Regions from separate parts of the Mesorhizobium sp. WSM4832 genome, predicted to be linked through region 1. Evidence: predicted binding sites of a transcription regulator. Region 1 holds the regulator's gene; the other holds the start of a gene.
What was found. Region 1 encodes LexA, which represses DNA repair genes until DNA is damaged. Its sites were predicted from a motif close to TGTTCNNNNTGTGTTCNG; they were not measured.
Positions count from the first base shown of each region.

Region 1 (9,687 bases):
ACGCGATCCTGATCATCATGGCCAGCGTCGACGATGCGCTGGCGAGCGAGCTCGAAGCAGTGGCGTTCGAACTTGGCATGGATGCGCTGATCGAGGTGCATGACGAGGCCGAAACCGAGCGCGCGCTAAAACTGTCGTCGCAGCTGATCGGCATCAACAACCGCAACCTGAGAACGTTCGAGACCAGTCTCAAGACCTCGGAGCGGCTGGCGCTGATGGTTCCGAGCGATCGCTTGCTGGTCAGCGAGAGCGGCATCTTCACCCACGACGATTGCATCAGGATGCAGAAGACCGGCATAGGCACCTTTCTCGTCGGCGAGAGCCTGATGCGGCAGGCGGACGTGGCCGCGGCGACCGAGCTCCTGCTGACGGGCAAGGCAGCGGCCGAGGCCATCTGAGCATGGCTCTGACCCATCTCGGCGCCAAGGGCGAAGCCAATATGGTCGATGTCGGCGACAAGGCCGAGACGACCCGCACGGCAATCGCCGAAGGCTTTGTCTCGATGCGCCCCGAAACGCTGGAAATGATTCTCGCCGGCGACGCCAAGAAGGGCGATGTGCTGGGCACCGCCCGCATCGCAGGGATCATGGCCGCGAAGAAGACACACGAGCTGATCCCGCTTTGCCATCCGCTGCTTCTGACCAAGGTCGCCGTCGAGATCGAGCCGGACCATGCGCTGCCTGGCCTCAAGATCACGGCGCTTGCCCGCGTGACCGGCAAGACCGGCGTGGAGATGGAAGCGCTGACCGCCGCCTCGGTCGCCTGCCTCACCATCTACGACATGGCCAAGGCAGCGGACCGCGGCATGGTGATTTCCGGCATCCGGCTGGTCGAGAAGACCGGCGGCAAGTCCGGCGACTACAAGTCGGGTGCCTGATGGCGCTGGTTCCGGTAGCCGAAGCGCTCGAACGCCTGCTCGACGGCGCGGCGCCATTGCCGGGCGAAATCATTCCGTTAGCGGAAGCGGCCGGGCGTGTCCTGGCGGAGCCGGTCGTGGCTCTGCGCACGCAGCCCCCCTTCAACGCCTCGGCGATGGACGGCTACGCCGCGCGTTCCACCGATGTCGCGTCAGTGCCGGCGCAGCTTGAGGTCGTAGGCGTTGCGCCTGCAGGGCGCGGCTTTTCCGGAACCGTCGCGGAAGGCCAGGCGGTGCGCATCTTCACCGGTGCGCCGGTGCCCGAAGGCGCCGACACCATCGTCATCCAGGAAAACGTCCGCGATCTTGGCAACCGCAAGGTCGAAGTGACGGAGCCGACCGCGGCAGGACGCAACATCCGCCGCGCCGGCCTCGACTTCGGCCAGGGCGACGTGCTGCTCGAAAAGGGTCGCGCGCTCGATGCGGCAGCCCTCTCGCTGGCGGCGTCGGCCAACCACCCTAGCCTGAGCGTCGTGCGGCAACCGCTGGTCGCGATCATCGCCACCGGCGACGAACTGCTGCCGCCGGGCAGCGCGCTTGGCCCCGACCAGATCATTTCATCCAACGCCTATGGCGTCGCCGCCGCCGCCCAGTCGGTCGGCGCGCGAGCCCTCGATCTCGGCATCGCCGCCGACCGCCAGGAGGCGATCGCCGCGCTGGTCAGGAAAGCGGTTGAGGCCAGCGCCGACGTCATCGTCACGCTTGGCGGCGCCTCGGTCGGCGATCACGACCTGATCCATGACGTGCTCACCAGCGAAGGCATGAAGCTCGACTTCTGGAAGATCGCCATGCGCCCCGGCAAACCGCTGATGTTCGGTCGGCTTGGCAATGTCCGCTGCGTCGGCCTGCCCGGCAATCCGGTGGCAAGCATCGTCTGCACGCAACTCTTCCTGAAGCCGCTGCTTGCCCGGCTCGGCGGCCGCGTTTACAGGCAGGACGTGCGAACGGCCCGGCTGGGCGCCGCGATGCAGGCCAACGACCTCAGGCAGGATTATGTTCGCGCCATGGTTCGCGACGATGACGGCACGCTGGTCGCGACCCCCTTCGGCATCCAGGATTCCTCGATGCTGCGGATGCTCGCCGACGCCAACGGCCTGATCGTGCGCGAGCCCTTCGCGCCGGCCGCGGAAGCCGGCGCCGAATGCAGCGTGCTTATGCTGCGGTAATACGTCGGCGCAGCCGATCGTCTAAGCGTCGACGAAGTCGATCGCCTACACGTCGAAGCAGTCGATAATCTATTCGTCGACCAGCGTGCGGGTCAGGGGATGATCCGGATCGGCGAGACCATCGACAACATTGAAATGATGCCGATCCGGCTCGACCACTGAATCGGTAGCGGCGCCGAGCCCGGTCCAGATGTTGGCAAGCAACGCGCTCTGGCGCAGGAATTCCGAGCGCTCGCCGCCGCCGACCCAACAGGTGACGCGGGCCCCCTGCACGGGCCTCAGCAATGCCGGGCTTTCGGTCAACGCTTCCCGCTCGTCGATGTTCAGGGTTTCGTTCAGCGCCGTGAACATCAGCGGCCGAAGGTCGTGCAGGCCTGAAATCGAAACGACATGGCGTAGGCGGCGCGCCACATCGGATGATAGCGGTGAGGTCGCGGTCACCATGCGGCTGGCGAGATGTCCGCCGGCCGAGTGCCCGGCCAGCATCAGCGGACCATCGACCATGGCTGACGCCTTCTCGATCGCAGCCGCGGCTTCACCGACAATGCCGCTGATCCTGATCTCCGGGCAAAGTGTGTAGGAGGGCATGGCTACGGCGAAGCCACGTCCGACCGCGCCTCCTGCCAGATGCGACCAGGAACTCCTGTCCGACTCCATCCAGTAGCCGCCGTGGACGAACACAACGAGCCCCTTTGGCGCGGCAGGCGGGAGAAACAGATCGAGCCGGCTGCGCGGCGCTTCGCCATAGACGATATCGAGCCGCGCCCTGCCCTGCGCTAGCAGCTTTTCGCGAAATGCCTGAGCCGGGCCATCCCAGGCCGCCGGCCAACGGTCGCCGCCGGCGATATTGGCGCCGTTTGCATAGGCGTTGTCCCAGTCGACAATGCGGTGTCCCAGCACCAGTCCCTCCGCGGTCAGGTCAATATTGAATGGCTTTTGATTGCATCGCCGATTTCAAAGTCAGGTAACAGCTGTTTTGACGGCGAAGCGTGCTTCTCGCCAGGCGCCGGTGCGCAAGATGTCTTCCAGCACGTCGACGGCATCCCAGACATCCCGGTAGCCGATATAAAGCGGCGTGAAGCCGAAACGAACGGTCGACGGCGCGCGGAAATCGCCGATCACGCCGCGCTCGATCAAGGCGCGCATCACCTGGTAGCCATGCGGATGGGCAAACGACACCTGGCTGCCGCGCTCGGCGCCGCGGCGCGGGCTTTCCAGTTCGAGACCGAAGGCGCCGCATTTGGCTTCGACAAGCCGAATGAACAGGTCCGTCAGCGCGATGCTTTTCTCGCGCACAGCCGTCATCTCGACTTCGTCCCAGAGATCCAGCGCTCCTTTCAGCGCCCGCATCGACAGCACCGGCTGCGTTCCGCACAGGAACCGCCGGATGCCCGCGCCGGCGGCATAGCCCTGCTCGAACGCGAACGGCCTGGCATGGCCCCACCAGCCACTGAGCGGCTGGCGAATGTCGCCATGGTGGCGGTTCGCGGCGTAGATGAAGGCCGGCGCTCCCGGTCCGCCATTAAGATATTTGTACGTGCAGCCTATGGCGAAATCGGCATTCGAGCCGTCGAGATCCACCGGCAGGGCACCGGCCGTGTGGCAGAGATCCCAGACAATCAGCGCACCGGCCTCATGGGCCTTGCGCGTCAGCGCCGCCATGTCGCGCAGCCGGCCGGACTTGTAGTTGACGTGGTTTACCAGGATGACTGCGACACGATCGTCGACCAGTTCCTCGATCGTCGCGGCATCGACACCTTCGAGCCGCAGCACCGTGCCGGGCCGCGTCGAGGCCACCCCTTCGGCCATGTAGAGGTCGGTCGGGAAGCTGTCGCCCTCGGCAACGATCACCGAGCGCTCGGGACGCATTGCGAGTGCCGCATGCAGGACCTTGTAGATGTTGATCGAGGTCGTGTCGCACACCACGCTCTGGCCCGGCGCGGCGCCGATCAGACGCCCGAGCCGGTCGCCGAGCTCCACAGGCATGTCGAACCAACCAGCGGTGTTCCAGGCGCGGATGAGGTCTCGCGCCCATTCCTGCTTCGTGGCCGTCTCGATCTCGCTGAAGACGTTGATCGAAGCAGCGCCCAGAGAATTGCCGTCGAGGTATATAACGCCCTCAGGCAAGACGAAGCGACCGCGCATGGCGCGCAGCGGATCCGCGGCATCCATCGCCTCGACGTCAGCGAGATCGGGAATTCCCATCATTGTGCCACCGCCTCCATTTCGACCCGGCGCCGCTCACGGCCGGCCAAGGGCGGTTGTCTCACCACCGCCGGCGCCAGGGCAAGAACCTTTCGTCCTATGTTAGCTGGTCCATAGACGGCGAAGACCAGGGACCGGAATCATCGCCAGGTTGGCATTTTGGGTTCGTTTCGTTCACGGTGCAGAACGCGCAACGAGGAGCCGGCGCGACCCCACCCGGCACTTTCGTGATGGTGCCGCCTCTTGTTCCAGCTTAAGGATGGGCCGCAAAATCGAGCGGAATCAATACCGCCGCCCGGCGCGCGGCGGCCACGCCGCCACTGGATGCAACATTGTTTCGGCAACCTTAACAAATTCATTAAACTTTAAACGGTTGCGGAACACAACTGGAACAGATAGTGTTTGTTCTGGGTTTGTTTTTCTGATTCTGGTTTGAGAACCCATGGGGGCCGCCAATGCTGACGCGCAAACAACATGAACTCCTGATGTTCATCCATGAACGTCTGAAGGAGAGCGGGATTCCTCCATCTTTCGACGAGATGAAGGAGGCGCTCGACCTTGCCTCGAAGTCTGGTATCCATCGGCTGATTACGGCGCTGGAGGAACGCGGCTTCATTCGCCGGCTGCCAAACCGGGCGCGCGCGCTTGAAGTGCTGCGGCTGCCCGACTCGATCGCGCCTGGCCTGAATGCCGCGAGGAAGTTTTCGCCGAGCGTCATCCAGGGCGGCCAAGGCAATCTCGGCCGTCAGCTCAAGCCGGCAACCACCTCGCGTACGCCGATGCCCAGCAATGACGACGACGCTGTTTCGGCCGTATCGATTCCGGTGATGGGCCGCATCGCCGCCGGCGTGCCGATAGACGCAATCCAGCACCAGACGCATTCGATCACCGTGCCGCCGGATATGATCATGGGCGGCGAGCATTATGCGTTGGAGGTCAAGGGCGACTCGATGATCGAGGCCGGCATCTTCGACGGCGACACCGTCATCATCCGCAATGCCAACACGGCAAGCCCGGGCGAGATCGTGGTGGCGCTGGTCGACGACGAGGAAGCGACGCTCAAGCGCTTCCGCCGCAAGGGCGCCTCGATCGCGCTCGAGGCCGCCAATCCGGCCTACGAGACCCGCATCTTTGGGCCCGACCGGGTCAAGGTCCAAGGCAAGCTCGTCGGGCTTATCCGCCGCTACTGAAATCTATTGGGCTGGTGGCGAAGACTTCGCTTCCGTCCTCTCGGGTTTTTTGTAAGGCGGCAGGCCCCTCGCCTCGCGGGTGTATTTGCGTTGCTCGTGCCAGGGCCGGTATGGCTTCTCGACCGCGTAGCGAACGTTTGGACGCGCGGTTGCCGATTGCGGGTCGAAGAAGACGGCCGCACTGCCGTCACGCGCCAGCTGGCGCTTGGTGACGACAAGCACACGCGGATCGCGGCAGGGATTGTAGGCTGTGGCGTCGTTGATGACGATGAGGTCGGCAAAGCCGCAGGCCGGACGGGCGCTGTCGCGGTTTTCGACTAGTGCGACGATCGCCCCGGAAGGATGCCGGCCGATGCACAGGTCGCCTGTGCAGTAGAAGGGCGAGCCAGGCGGCAGGTCGACGGGATCGGCGATGTCGAGAGCGTCTTTGGAAAATGTCTCCGGCGGCACAATTGCTTCGGCCTTCAGCGCCCGCTTCCAATTGTCCGTGGTGAACTCATTGGAGCGTGCGCGGTTGACGGCGAGCTCGCCGGCGCCGATCGGCATTGCCACCAGATGCGCATCCTCCGAGATAAGCACGTCCGGCGTTCGGACATGCGGGATGACCATCAGGGCAGCGAGCGCGAACGGCATGGCTGCCAATCTGAGCCAGGTGGTGGCCATGGTAGCGATGACCAGCGCGATCGTCGCCAGCAGCACCGACTGGATCGAGATCAACCCGACGGCATCGACCGGTGAGCGCTCGGAAATCCACGCTGAAATGGCGATCATCGCCGTCAGGCCCTTGCCCATCACATAGAGAAAAGGACCGTCGAAGCCGAAGGGCATCGCCAGCGCGCTCAACACGGCGAACGGCATGACAACCAGCGAGACGATCGGCATGACCGCCAGATTGGCCAGCAGGCTGAGCGGTGACACCCGCTGGAAGTGCCAGATCGCGAACAGCAATGTCGCGCTGCCCGCGATGAGCGATGTTATGGCGGCGGCGCCCACTCCAACCGCCAGTTTCCGCGATATGAACCCGAGGAACGAACGCTTTACCGGCGGCGCGGTCGTTTTGCCGGCGCGATAGTCGGCGAAGCCGGCATAGGCACCGACGAGCGCCGCTGTGGCGGCAAAAGACATCTGGAAGCTCGGACCGACCACCTCGTGCGGCGAGACCAGGATGACGGCGATGGCCGAGATCGCCAGGTTGCGCATCGTCAGCGCCGTGCGGTCGAAGAGCACGGCGACCAGCATGACCGCCAGCATGATAAAACTTCGCTCGGCCGCCACCACGATGCCGGAGATCACCAGGTAAGCGGCGATCGAGATAAGCGCGATTCCAGCGGCATATTTCTTCACCGGCCGGCGCGACGAGAAATCCGGAAACAGCGCGAAGGCGCCGCGCAGCAGGACCATGATCGTGCCGGCGACCAGCGCCATGTGCAGGCCGGAGATCGAGATGATGTGATAGATACCGGTGCGTCGCATCGACTCGTTGATTTCTTCCGGAATGCCGGCGCGCACGCCGACGATCAGTGCTGCTGCAATCTCACTTTCGGAACCGCCGATGGTATCCCTGATGTGGTCGGCGATCCCTTCACGCGCGTTTTCTATGGCCGATGCGATGCGCGCGCCGAACGGCGCCCCTGTTGGCGCAATCGAGGTCGGCGCAATCAGCTTTGGATCGCCCAGGAAAAAGCCGCTGCCGCCGATGCCGGTGAAATAGCTGTCGAAGGAAAAGTCGTAGCTGTCAGGCCGGACCGGGCCCGTCGCCGGCAGCAGCTTGGCGTAGCCGGTCAGCATCGACCCCGCTGTCATGTCGGGCGGGATCTTGCGCGCCGACAACCTGACGCGAGCCGGCGCATAGCGCAGCGTCGGATGTGCCGTGGACATGAGATCGATGGTCAGTCGGACACGGCCATTGGCCATCGCCTCGGCGGTGACAAGGCGGCCCGTCAGCCGCGTCTGGATTTCGGACCCCAGCATCGGCGTCGCCATCCGCCAGGTCTCCACCTTGGCCGCGAGAAAGCCCAGGGCACACAAAAGGGTTGCCATGAAGACAAGGTGCGTTCTCTGCCGGGAACGCGAGATCGCCGCGCAGACAGCCATCAGAGCCACCGCAGCAAGCGGCCTGTAGAGATCGGGCTCGGTGCTCAGCGAGAAGTAGTAGATGACGCCCGCGGCCAGGAACACCGGCACCAGCAGGAAGCCGACGCCGCGGTCGACCTCGGTGGCGGCGGCGACGGCAATGCTTCGATGCAGCGCCGAAAGCGAAGCGCGGCCAAGCTGTTTGCGGATTCGGCCGGCGGTGGCAGTTGGCGAGGCTGGCTCTAGTGCACCGCCGCCGGGCGGCGGAAGCTCGGCTGGTGCACGCGGTTGCGGAAGCTGGAATGGCACCGCCTCCGTGGGCGTGGCATGGGCAAACATCAGGCGTTCGCTGACGCCAGCTGTCGTTGTCTCGCCCTCGTCCGCACCCCAGCCACGTCCAGCCATCGGGTCTGCCCCTTGCGCCCCAGACCGCCTATGCTACATGAACGCCAACTGCGCGAAAGCCCGCGCAAAATATGCCGTTTAAGCGCAAGCCTGAGAGTTCCATGTCCGACAAGGTCGTCACCCGTTTTGCCCCCTCGCCGACAGGCTACCTGCATATCGGCGGCGCGCGCACAGCGCTGTTCAACTGGCTTTATGCCAAGCACACCGGCGGCACGATGCTGCTGCGCATCGAGGACACCGATCGTGAGCGCTCCACCGAGGCCGCAACCGCCGCCATTCTCGACGGGCTGACCTGGCTTGGCCTCTCCTGGGATGGCGAAGCCGTCTCGCAGTTCGAGCGCGCGCCGCGTCACCGCGAAGTGGCCGAAGAGCTCGTGCGTATGGGCAAGGCCTATTACAGCTATGAGACGCCGGCAGAGCTCGAGGCAATGCGCGAGGCAGCTAGGGCCAAGGGCCTGCCCCCGCGCTACAACGGCCAGTGGCGCGACCGCGATCCCTCCGAGGCGCCCGCGGGCGTCAAGGGCGCGATCCGCATCAAGGCGCCGACCGAGGGCGAGACGGTCGTGCACGATCGCGTGCAGGGCGAGGTGCGCTTTCCCAACAAGGATCTCGACGACTTCATCATCCTGCGCTCGGACGGCAACCCGACCTACATGCATGCCGTCGTCGTCGACGACCACGACATGGGCGTCACCCACATCATCCGCGGCGACGACCACCTGACCAACGCTGCCCGCCAGACGGTGATCTACAACGCCATGGGCTGGGACGTGCCGTCGATGTCGCATATCCCGCTGATCCATGGCGCCGACGGCGCCAAGCTGTCGAAGCGGCATGGCGCGCTCGGCGTCGAGGCCTATCGCGCCATGGGCTATCTGCCGGAGGCGCTGCTCAACTATCTGGCCAGGCTCGGCTGGAGCCATGGCGACGACGAGGTGATGTCGATCAAGGATATGATCGCCTGGTTCGACATCGGCGACGTCAACAAGGGCGCGGCCCGCTTCGACTTCGCCAAGCTCGAGGCGCTGAACGGCGTCCATATGCGCAAGATGGACGATCAGGCGCTGTTCGATATCTTCGTCGCCACCTTGCCCTATCTCGAAGGCGGCCCCTTACTTGCGGCAAAGCTCGATGATAGGCGCAAGGCGCAGTTGCTTGCGGCCATGCCCGGCCTCAAGGAGCGGGCCAAGACTCTTGTGGAACTGGTCGACGGCGCGGCTTTCCTGTTCGCCGAGCGGCCATTGCCGCTGGACGAGAAGGCGGCGGGCTTGCTCAACGCGGATGCGCGCGCGATTTTGCGCGGCGTGCATGGCGCATTGTCTTCTGTCCAGGGCGAGTGGAGCGCCGCTTCGGCGGAGGCTTCGATCCGCGAGTTTGCCGAGGCCGGTGGGCACAAGCTTGGCGCCGTGGCCCAACCGCTGAGAGCCGCGCTGACCGGCCGCAGCACCTCGCCCGGCGTGTTCGACGTGCTTGCCGTGCTGGGCCGTCAGGAAAGCCTGGCGCGCATTGCAGATCAAATCGATTAGGAGCGAACTGGCCCAAGAAGATTGGCATTGAAAGGTGCGTTTCGCAGTGCAACATTAGGTCTTGGCCCAATCTGGCACGCACCTCCTAAAAATGCAGTGGCGAGTTCGCGCATTCCGGTGACTTCGACGTGTCGTTTGCAGGAATTGCCTTGCCGGCATGAGGATACAAAAGGAGTTTGAGAATGAGCGAAGCTGCGACAAAATTG
Region 1 covers NZ_JBVVQH010000003.1:233,022-242,708, reverse strand. The annotation lists gene trpC (indole-3-glycerol phosphate synthase TrpC) at 1-398, shown strand, start outside; gene moaC (cyclic pyranopterin monophosphate synthase MoaC) at 395-877, shown strand; gene AC0L2L_RS06400 (molybdopterin molybdotransferase MoeA) at 877-2,082, shown strand; gene AC0L2L_RS06395 (alpha/beta hydrolase) at 2,152-2,982, opposite strand; gene kynU (kynureninase) at 3,043-4,290, opposite strand; gene lexA (transcriptional repressor LexA) at 4,743-5,477, shown strand; gene AC0L2L_RS06380 (ComEC/Rec2 family competence protein) at 5,481-7,955, opposite strand; gene gltX (glutamate--tRNA ligase) at 8,057-9,481, shown strand; gene gltA (citrate synthase) at 9,664-9,687, shown strand, end outside.

Region 2 (9,687 bases), on a different contig from region 1:
GGCGCTGATCAGGCTGTTCGGCCCGAAGCCGCTGGTTGCGCTGGTGCGCTTCTATGTCTGGATTTTTCGCGGCACGCCGCTGCTGGTGCAGCTCTTCCTGATCTTCTACGGCCTGCCGTCGGTCGGCATCCTGCTCGACGCCTTTCCCGCCGCGCTGATCGGCTTCACGCTGAACATCGGCGCTTATACGTCGGAGATCATCCGCGCCGTCATAGGCTCGGTGCCGAAGGGGCAGTGGGAGGCCTCCTATTCGATCGGCATGACCTGGAGCCAGGCGATGCGGCGCACGATCCTTCCGCAAGCAGGCCGCGTCGCGGTGCCGCCGCTCTCCAACACCTTCATCTCGCTGGTCAAGGACACGTCGCTGGCGGCCGCCATCACGGTGCCGGAGATGTTCCAGGCCGCGCAACGCATCGTCGCCACCACCTACGAGCCGCTGATCCTCTATGTCGAGGCGGCGGCGCTCTATCTCGCATTGAGCTCGGTGCTGTCGGCGCTGCAGGCGCGGCTGGAGGTGCGGCTCAACCGCTATGGCGGCTTCCTGGAGGCCAACGCGTGATCGGCCTCACCAACATCGAAAAGCGCTTCGGCGACAATCTGGTGCTGAAAGGCGTCACCGTCAGCCTCGACGAGGGCAGCGTGACGGCGCTGGTCGGCCCTTCCGGCGGCGGCAAAAGCACGCTGCTGCGCTGCATCAACCTCCTGGAGATCCCGACTTCCGGTTCCTTGCGCATCGGCGAGGAGACGATTGCATTCCATCCGGGCGGCAAGGTGCCGGCAAAGGACATCCAGCGCATCCGCCTGCAGACCGGCATGGTGTTCCAGAATTTTCAACTGTTCCCGCATCGCACGGCGATCGAGAACGTCATGGAAGGGCTGGTGACGGTGCTGAAATGGGCTGAGCCAAAGGCGCGCGAGCGGGCGATGGCGCTGCTCGAAAAGGTCGGCATGACGCACAAGGCCGATGCGTGGCCGGCGACGCTGTCAGGCGGCCAGCAGCAGCGCGTGGCGATCGCCCGGGCACTGGCGCCATCGCCGCGCGTGCTGCTTTGCGACGAGCCGACCTCGGCGCTCGATCCGGAACTGGCGCAGGAAGTGGTGGATGTGCTCGCCCAGCTTGCGCGCGAGGGCACGACCATGGTGATGGCTACGCACGACCTGCGGCTCGCTTCCAAGATCGCGCAGGACGTGGTCTTCCTCGATGCTGGTGTCGTCGTCGAGAAGGGCCCGGCTTCTGTGGTGTTCGATAGCCCCGAGCGCGAGCGGACCAAGCGCTTCATCGCGTCGCTGCGGCAGGAAGAGGCGCAGAAGGAAGGGGGCGGCTGAGCTTCTGTACCTCCGCCTTGTAGGTCCGGGGGGCGGCGCCGCACTCCGCCGTGCTACTGTGCAGGGACTTACCAGGGCGAGCCACGGGTCTCGCCCGTCCGTCGGACCCCCACGCGCAGAAACAAAAAACCCGGCGCCAGGCCGGGTTTTTCGCATTCAGTCAGAACGAGAAATTCAGGCAGCTTCTTCCTGCTCGGCTTCCTCGTTGTCGGCCTTGGCGCCGCGCTTCGGACCCTTGTTGAGGTTGACCTCGATGAGGCGCACCGCCTCGGTTTCCGACATGCGGTTCACCGCGGCGATCTCGCGGGCCATGCGGTCGAGCGCGGCTTCATAGAGCTGACGCTCGGAATAGGACTGCTCCGGCTGGTTGTCGGCGCGATAGAGGTCGCGCACCACTTCCGAGATCGAGATCAGGTCGCCCGAATTGATCTTGGCATCATATTCCTGGGCGCGGCGCGACCACATGGTGCGCTTGATGCGGGCGCGGCCCTGCACGACCTTCAGCGCACGCTCGACATAATCCTCTTCCGACAGCTTGCGCATGCCGATCGAGGTCGCCTTGGCGACCGGAACCTTCAGCCGCATCTTGTCCTTCTGGAAATCGATGACGAACAGTTCCAGCTTGTGACCGGCTACTTCCTGCTCATCGATGGCCACAATCTGGCCTACGCCATGCGCCGGATAGACGATGAACTCGCCGGTCTTGAACCCGTGGCGGGCCGCGGTGGACTTCTTCTGCGGGGTGATCGTTGCCATTACGCCCTGAACTCCTTGTTGTAGCGCCGGCATGGCGGCGCCGGCTAAAATCGCGCGGTCGGGCTACCGACCGTTAGCCGCACAACAGATGAACCCACCGGAAAAAGCCGAGACGGCAAACCGCACGAATGCGACCGCCTGCCCCAGATTGCTCTGGTCCGGATTGAGAAGCTCACCTTTCAGTGATTTGGGGCGTTAGCGCCATAAATCGACGTCGTGTCACCGGCATGTTTGGTTGATGTAACACAAAAAGTCGGAAGAATCAAGGTTTTGCTGCATTCGCTAACGCCAAGCGGGGTCGCTGCCTGTCAAGACAGCGATTGTATCGACCCCGTTACGTCGCGTCATGCCGGCATTGCCGGCGCCTGCATCAATCGCCTTCGCCTGGCTCGGCCGAGAAATATTTCTCGAACTTCCCGGTCTCGCCGTCGAAGGTCTTGGCGTCCGCCGGCGGCTCTTTCTTGGCGGTGATATTGGGCCATTTGTCGGCGTATTCGGCGTTGACCTGCAACCATTTGTCGAGGCCGCCCTCGGTGTCCGGCTTGATTGCGTCGGCCGGGCATTCCGGCTCGCAGACGCCGCAGTCGATGCACTCGTCGGGATGGATGACGAGCATGTTCTCGCCTTCGTAGAAACAGTCGACCGGACAGACCTCGATGCAGTCCATGTATTTGCATTTGATGCAATTGTCGGTCACGACATAGGTCATTGCAGGCTCCGGGAAGTCCCTTTCTGCGGGGCTTTTGAAGGTGAGGTAACGCCTTTGACCCCTGCTTGCAAGGGCAGGGCTTGCCGCATGAGCCGGCGTTGCGGAACAGAATTCCGGGTCGCCTGCCGCGACGCGGTCCGGTCGTCTCTTCAGTCGTCGCCAAGCAGCCGGTCGGTCTGCCGGCGCTCGCGCTTGGTCGGACGGCCGCTGCCGGCCTCGCGCAGCGCCGGAATGGCGTCTGGAACGGCCTCGCCTTTGGGTGTCGGCGCCGGCGACATATCCTCGTAAAGCAGGCGCGCCTCGTCTGCCGGGCCGCGCCTCGTGCCGCAATTCAGCACTTTCCAAACCAGGATTCGTCGCTCCAGCGTGATGGTCAGCACGTCGCCGGGCTTGACCAGATCCGAGGCCTGCGCTGCTTTGTCGCGATTGATGCGGACGCGTCCGGCAACGACGACCTTTGCCGCCAGGGACCGCGATTTCACAGCGCGCGAGAAGAACAGCCATTTGTCGATGCGCTGGCGGCCTTCTCCAACCATCGGGGCTAGCTTTGTTGGAACATGATCCTATCCGAAAACCGGTTCCCACTTTTCGCTAACGCGGTCCTTCGGTTCGGGATCATGCTCTAGCCTATTTCTTCAGCTGGTCGCGCAAGGCGGCGAGCTTGGCGAAGGGTGAATCCGGATCGAAGCGCTGCGGGCGCTCGTCGCGCGGCTTGCCCTGGAAGGCGGACTTGCCGCCCGGAGCGCTGCCCTTGCCATCCTGCCTGTTGCCCTTCCAGTCCGGCCGTCCGTCGCGGCGGCCCCCCTCGTGGCGATCTGGACGTTCGCCCTGCGGCCTGCCTTCGCGCCGTTCGCCGCCCTCGCGCCGGTCGCCCGTCTCCGGCCTCGGCTTGAACTTCGAGCGGTCGAAGCGCGGCTTGCCGGCGCCGTCGCGCTGCTCGCGGTGGCCTTCATTGGCCGGACGATCGCCCGGCTGGGCGCTTGCGGCACCTGCTTGACCCTCGCGCGCGGGCTGGCCGCCGCGCGGGCGATTGTCGCGACGGTTGTCGTGACGGTGGCGCGGGCGCTGATGGTCGAAACGCGCCTGACGCCACAGAAGGACAGGCTTCGGCTCTTCAGCCTCGGCCGGGGTTTCGCCAGCGGCGGCTTCGCTTCCTTCACCCTCCCCCGCGTGGGGAGGGTCGGTGCGCAGCGCCGGAGCGGGAGGAGCGCCGTCGGTATCAGTGTTCTCTGCATCGTCGGCGCCGTCACCCGCGTCGTTTCGCGCCGCGACCTCCGCCATCGAGGGGGAGGCGGGAGCTTCGGCGGGTTTGGCCGATTCAAGCACCGCTGCAGTATCTTCTGCAGGATGAGCATCCTCTACAGGATGGGCCTCTTCCGTGATCTCGGCAGGAGCGTCTGCCGGCTCTCCCGCGACAGGTTCCGCGGCCACTTCCGAGACGGCTTCCGCAGGAGCTTCGGCGGCAGTTTCGACGGCGGCAGACGGCTCCGAACTTTCGACGGGCGCTTCCGCAACCGCGTCCGTTGCCGCAGCTTCCGCGGCCTTGGCCTGCGCGGCGCGGGCCGCTTCCTCCGCGGCGAGCTTCGCGGCGGCGGCTTCGCGAGCGGCGTCGTCCAGCGCGTCGAGCTTTGCCTTCACCTCAACAGCCGGCTTTGCCTCGGAGCGGTAGCCGAGACCTTTGAGGATCTCTTCCATATCGTCGGCGGTAGCGCCGAGGATCGACATCATCGGCGGCGTCACCATGAAGGCGTGGCCGTCATAGGCGCCGTCCGGACGCTGGCCGAGGCCGGGCTTCCAGTTGGTCGCCGGGCGGATGAGGTCGGCAAGCCGTTCCAGGATATCGACGCGCACGGCGCGACGGCCGAGATTGCGGTAACCGGCGAGCTTGTAGAAGGTCTTGTCGAAGGCGGGGTCGATGACCACCGAGGTGCGGCCCGACGCCAGCGCGTGGACAACATCGCCGAAGCCGGGCTTGTCCTTGCCGTCGTTCTTCAGCGCCCAGAGCAGCGTCACCAGGCCGGCTGGCGCCGGCTTGATCAGCGCCGGCACGAAGACATGATAGGCGCCGAAACGCACGCCGAGGCGGCGCAGCGCGGCGCGGCCCTCCTGGTCGAGCGACTTCATCTCCTCCGCGATGTCGCGGCGGTTGATCAGGCCGAAATGCTCGACCAGCTGGAAGGCGATGCCGCGCGCGATGCCGGTAAGCTGGTCGGCATTCTTCAAATCGACCAGCGGCTTCAGCAGCGTTTCGATCTGGAAATTGACGAAACGTTCGGCGCGCGCGGCGACCTTGTCGCGGGCAGGGCCGGTCAGCTGCTCGTCGGCAAGCAGGACCAGGCGCGGCTTCAGCGCCTCGTCGCCGCCGACCAGCGTGCCGATCGGCGCGCCGATCCAGCGCAGAACGCCGTCGGAACCCAAAGCAAGGTCGCCATTGGCGCAGGCGGCAAAGCGTTCGGCGCGCGCGTCGAACTCGGCCGCAAGGGCCTTCTGGGCGGCAGTGCGCACCGCCTTGGCGTCCTCGCCGCCGGCGCTTTGGTCGGCGGTGAAGCGGAACCCCTGCAACTCGCCGACATGATGGCCTTCGACGAGGACGGTTCCGGTTGGGCTGATTTCGGCTTCAGGCATGGTATTTTCTCTAAGGCGCCGCATGAGGACGGAAGTCCTGCGGTCTACGAAGCGTTTCGTCAACCGCTCATGCAGCGCATCCGACAATCTGTCTTCGATTTCGCGCGTCTTTTCCTGCCAGTGTAGCTGATCGGCCAGCCAGCCGGGGCGGTTGGAGACGAAAGTCCAGGTGCGGATCTGCGCGATCCGGTGCGACAGCGTGTCGATATCGCCTTCCGTCGTGTCGGCGCGCCGCACCTGCTCGGCCATGTAATTCTCATCGACATGGCCATGGCGCGCAAGGTCCGTATAGATCGAGGCGATGAGGTCGGCATGCTGGGCCGGGGCGATCTTGCGGTAGTCGGGCAGGGCGCAGGCCTCCCAGAGCAGCGCGACGCGCTGCTTGCCGGAGGCGAGCGCGCGGATGTCGCCATCGCGCGACAGATGCTCCAGCACCTGGGCGTCGACAGCCGGCAGCGCGCGGGTGAGCCCTTCGACGGGCGCATTGGTCTCGATCGAGCGCTTCAGCGCATCGAGGCTGGAAAAATCGAAATCGGCGGTGCGCCACTGCAGCACCTTCACCGGGTCGAACTCGTGCCCCTCGATCTTCCCGACAAGATCCTCGTCGAGCGGATCGACTTGGCCGGTGACGCCGAATGTGCCGTCGCGCAGATGCCGGCCGGCACGGCCGGCGATCTGGCCCAGCTCGGCCGCGGTCAGGTTGCGGTATTGATACCCGTCGAACTTCCGGTTCTGGGCGAAGGCGACATGGTCGAGGTCGAGGTTCAGCCCCATCCCGATGGCGTCGGTGGCGATGAGATAATCGACGTCGCCGGACTGGAACAGCGCCACCTGGGCGTTGCGGGTGCGCGGCGAGAGCGCGCCGAGCACGACGGCCGCACCACCCTGCTGGCGGCGGATCAGCTCGGCGATGGCATAGACCTCGTCGGCAGAGAAAGCGACGATCGCCGTGCGCCGCGGCAGCCGGGTGAGTTTCTTGGAGCCCGCATAGGCAAGATGCGACAGCCGCGGCCGCGTCACCACCGACACGCCCTTCAAGAGGCGCTGCAGGATGCCATGCATGGTGGCCGCGCCCAGCAGCAGCGTCTCCTGGCGGCCACGCAGATGCAGGATGCGGTCGGTGAAGATGTGGCCGCGTTCGAGATCGCCGGCGAGCTGCACCTCGTCGATGGCGACGAAGGCGGCATCGGTCTCGCGGGGCATCGCTTCGACGGTGCAGACCGAATATCTCGCGCCGGCCGGGACGATCTTCTCCTCGCCGGTGATCAGCGCCACTTTGTGGGCGCCGACCTTCTCGCAGACGCGGGCATAGACCTCGCGGGCGAGCAGTCTGAGCGGCAGGCCGATGACGCCGGTCTCATGCGCGACCATGCGCTCGATGGCGAGGTGGGTCTTGCCGGTGTTGGTGGGGCCTAGCACGGCCGTCACGTCGCGGCCCGAAAGGATCAGTGGCTGGGAGTGTTTCGGCTGGATATTCATCGGCTCGGAAATGAGTTTTTCTGCCGCTTTTGGTCGGAGGCGCGGCGGCACTGCCGCGTGTGACAGCCGACACATAGGGATTTAGGGCGCCAAGCGAAAGCGGAATGTTCCTTCGGAGACAGACGAGCTCGAACGGGGAGGGTTAAAATCGGCTGTTGTTAACGGCTGGAACGAGTCTGGAACGAATCGGCGACGAATCACAGACTCGCGCGGATTCAGGTTTTGTTCACGGCTACATGTGGATTTTTTGACGGCGAGTCTCACCACATGCTGAATCATGGAACTGGCCCGATTCATGCTTCGGCTCTGCCGCGGGCGAGTCCCGTTAACCTTTGCCGGCGAACGGTTGCAGCCGGAGCCGGCTGACCTGGCAAGACTATGAAATTATTGACTTTTCCTAACCGATTTTAACGAATTCGGTAGCGTTTGAGCCCTCCGCCGTTAACTTCCCGGCCAAAGCCAGAACGAATCGGCGACGAATCAGTGTTCTGCCCATTTTCCCGGTTTGTTCACTGCTAGATGTAGTATTATCCCCAGCTTATCCACCGAAAATCCACGGCTTGTGAGTGGGTTTTGCACAGCCGGAGGCGTCGCCGTTAATCTTTGCGTCTCGCTTCGGCACATCTCGATGAAGCCAATCCTTCAATTCGAGTCTTGGCCCACAGCGTAACGCTGCAGTACCGGGCCGATATTCCGAATGATCTCTTCATGCGATAGCGCGACCACTGGCGCAAGTCGCAGCAGATACCGGCACATGGCGAGACCCAGCAACTGGCTGGCAACGAGGCCGGCGCGCCGGCCGGCGTCGGCGGGGTCGCCGATCGAAGCAACCATCGGCCTCACCTGATTGGCGAAGACGTCGCGGACTTTCTCGGCTGCGTGTTCGTTCGATGTCGCCGAACGCAGCAGGATTATCATGCCGGGTCCGTTGGCCGGACCTTCCCAGTTGACCAGAAAGCGCCTGATCAGCGTTTCGCCGATGGCGGTCGGGTCTGTCCGCTGATCCGGCAATTGGAGGTTCACGACTGCCGCCCTGGCGAACAGCTCATCCTTGCTGCGGAAATAACGGATCACCATGGCCGGATCGATCGAGGCCTGCGCCGCAACGTCCCGGATCGAGGTGCCGTCATAGCCATGCTCGGCGAAAAGGCCGCGCGCGGCTTCGAGGATTTGGGCTTTCGTGCGGTCCGACTTGGTCTGCTTCTTCGGTTGATTCTCGGTCATGACGATTCATATGCCAACACCTGTTGACAAATACAATGGAGATCACTAGAAAGTCAACAACTGTTGATAAATGGAGATGGGAAATGCTGCCTGAGACCACGGAAGTCCTCATTATCGGCGCCGGCCCGACCGGCATGGCGCTGTCTATCGCGCTGCATCAAGCCGGTGTCGATCATCTGCTGATAGACAAGCTTGCGCATGGCCTGCAGACGTCGCGTGCTGGCGTCATCCATGCGCAGACGCTGGAATCGCTGGAGCCGCTCGGCGTCACGCAGCGGCTGAGCGCGCTTTCCGTGAAGATCGAGGATTTTGCCATCCGCGACCGCGACCGGGCGCTGCTCAAGCTCGATTTCAGCAAGCTGCCGTCCAAACATCCCTATCTGATGATGCTTCCGCAGAACCTGACCGAACAGGTGTTCGCCGAGCGGATCGCCGCTCTTGGCGGCAGCATTCATCGCGAAGTCGAGGCTGTGGCGGTTGCTCAGGACGGTGACGGCGCGCGCGTGACGGTGGTCGAAAACGGCCAGGAGAAAATCATATCGGCACGCTATGTCGTGGGCGCCGACGGCATGCACAGCCTGGTGCGCAAATCGACAGGCATCGAGTTCGACGGCGCGGCCTATGACGGCTCCTTTGTGCTGGCCGACGTTCGTTTGGATTGGCCGGTTGGACCGACCGAAGTGTCGCTGTTCTTCGCGCCGGCGGGACTGGTTGTAGTGGCGCCGCTGCCGGATGGATCATACCGGGTCGTTGCGACAATGGATGAGGCGCCGGAAAGGATCGAGGTCGCCGATATCCAGGCGCTGCTCGACAGCCGCGGGCCGACCACGAAGAGAGCCCGTGTGCTTAGCCTTGGCTGGAGTTCGCGGTTCCGCGTTCATCATCGTCTGGTGCGGGCCTATCGCAAGGATCGACTGTTCTTGATGGGCGATGCCGCCCATGTCCACAGCCCCGCCGGCGGGCAAGGCATGAACACGGGCATCATCGATGCGGTCGTGCTCGGCCAGTTGCTGGGCGATGTGGTGAACGGCATGCGCCCGGAAACGGAACTCGACCTATACGAGAAGCTGCGTCGCCCGGCGGCGCAGGAAGTGCTCGACCTTGCGGGCCGGATGACCGAGATGGCGCTTGCGCGAAACCCGGTGAGGCGCTTCCTGCGCAATCTGGCGCTTTCGGTCGTGAACCTCAGCCCGTTCCTGAAGCGCCGCGTTGCGCTGAAGCTGTCAGGGCTCAGCCGGGCACCGCTCGCCCGGCTGCCGGCGCTCGCAGGCGAACCGGGGTCTGTCGTTCCCACCAAGCCTGCGGCCAAGCCAAACTTGAAACTCGCCGCCTGACGACGTCAGGCGGCGAGCCCCAGATCAGGGCGTCTACAGCGCACCGGCCGCACGGATTTGCAGCCGGTCGAAGCATATCTCAGACGAAGTACTGGCCGCCATTGGCGGTGATGGTCGAGCCGGTGATGAAGCCGGCCTCGTCGGAAGCCAGGAAGACGACGCAGCGCGCGATCTCTTCCGGTTCGCCGAGGCGGCCGACCGGGATCTGCGGGATGATGCGCTCGTTGAGCACCT
Region 2 covers NZ_JBVVQH010000032.1:12,121-21,807, reverse strand. The annotation lists gene AC0L2L_RS31475 (ABC transporter permease subunit) at 1-559, shown strand, start outside; gene AC0L2L_RS31470 (amino acid ABC transporter ATP-binding protein) at 556-1,326, shown strand; gene AC0L2L_RS31465 (CarD family transcriptional regulator) at 1,501-2,082, opposite strand; gene fdxA (ferredoxin FdxA) at 2,453-2,791, opposite strand; gene AC0L2L_RS31455 (RNA-binding S4 domain-containing protein) at 2,941-3,327, opposite strand; gene AC0L2L_RS31450 (helicase-related protein) at 3,419-6,895, opposite strand; gene AC0L2L_RS31445 (TetR/AcrR family transcriptional regulator) at 7,538-8,119, opposite strand; gene AC0L2L_RS31440 (FAD-dependent oxidoreductase) at 8,203-9,453, shown strand; gene phbB (acetoacetyl-CoA reductase) at 9,533-9,687, opposite strand, start outside.
Region 2: AC0L2L_RS31450 (helicase-related protein) is a predicted target of LexA. The motif match lies at 7,062-7,079, and genes of this name have one in related genera.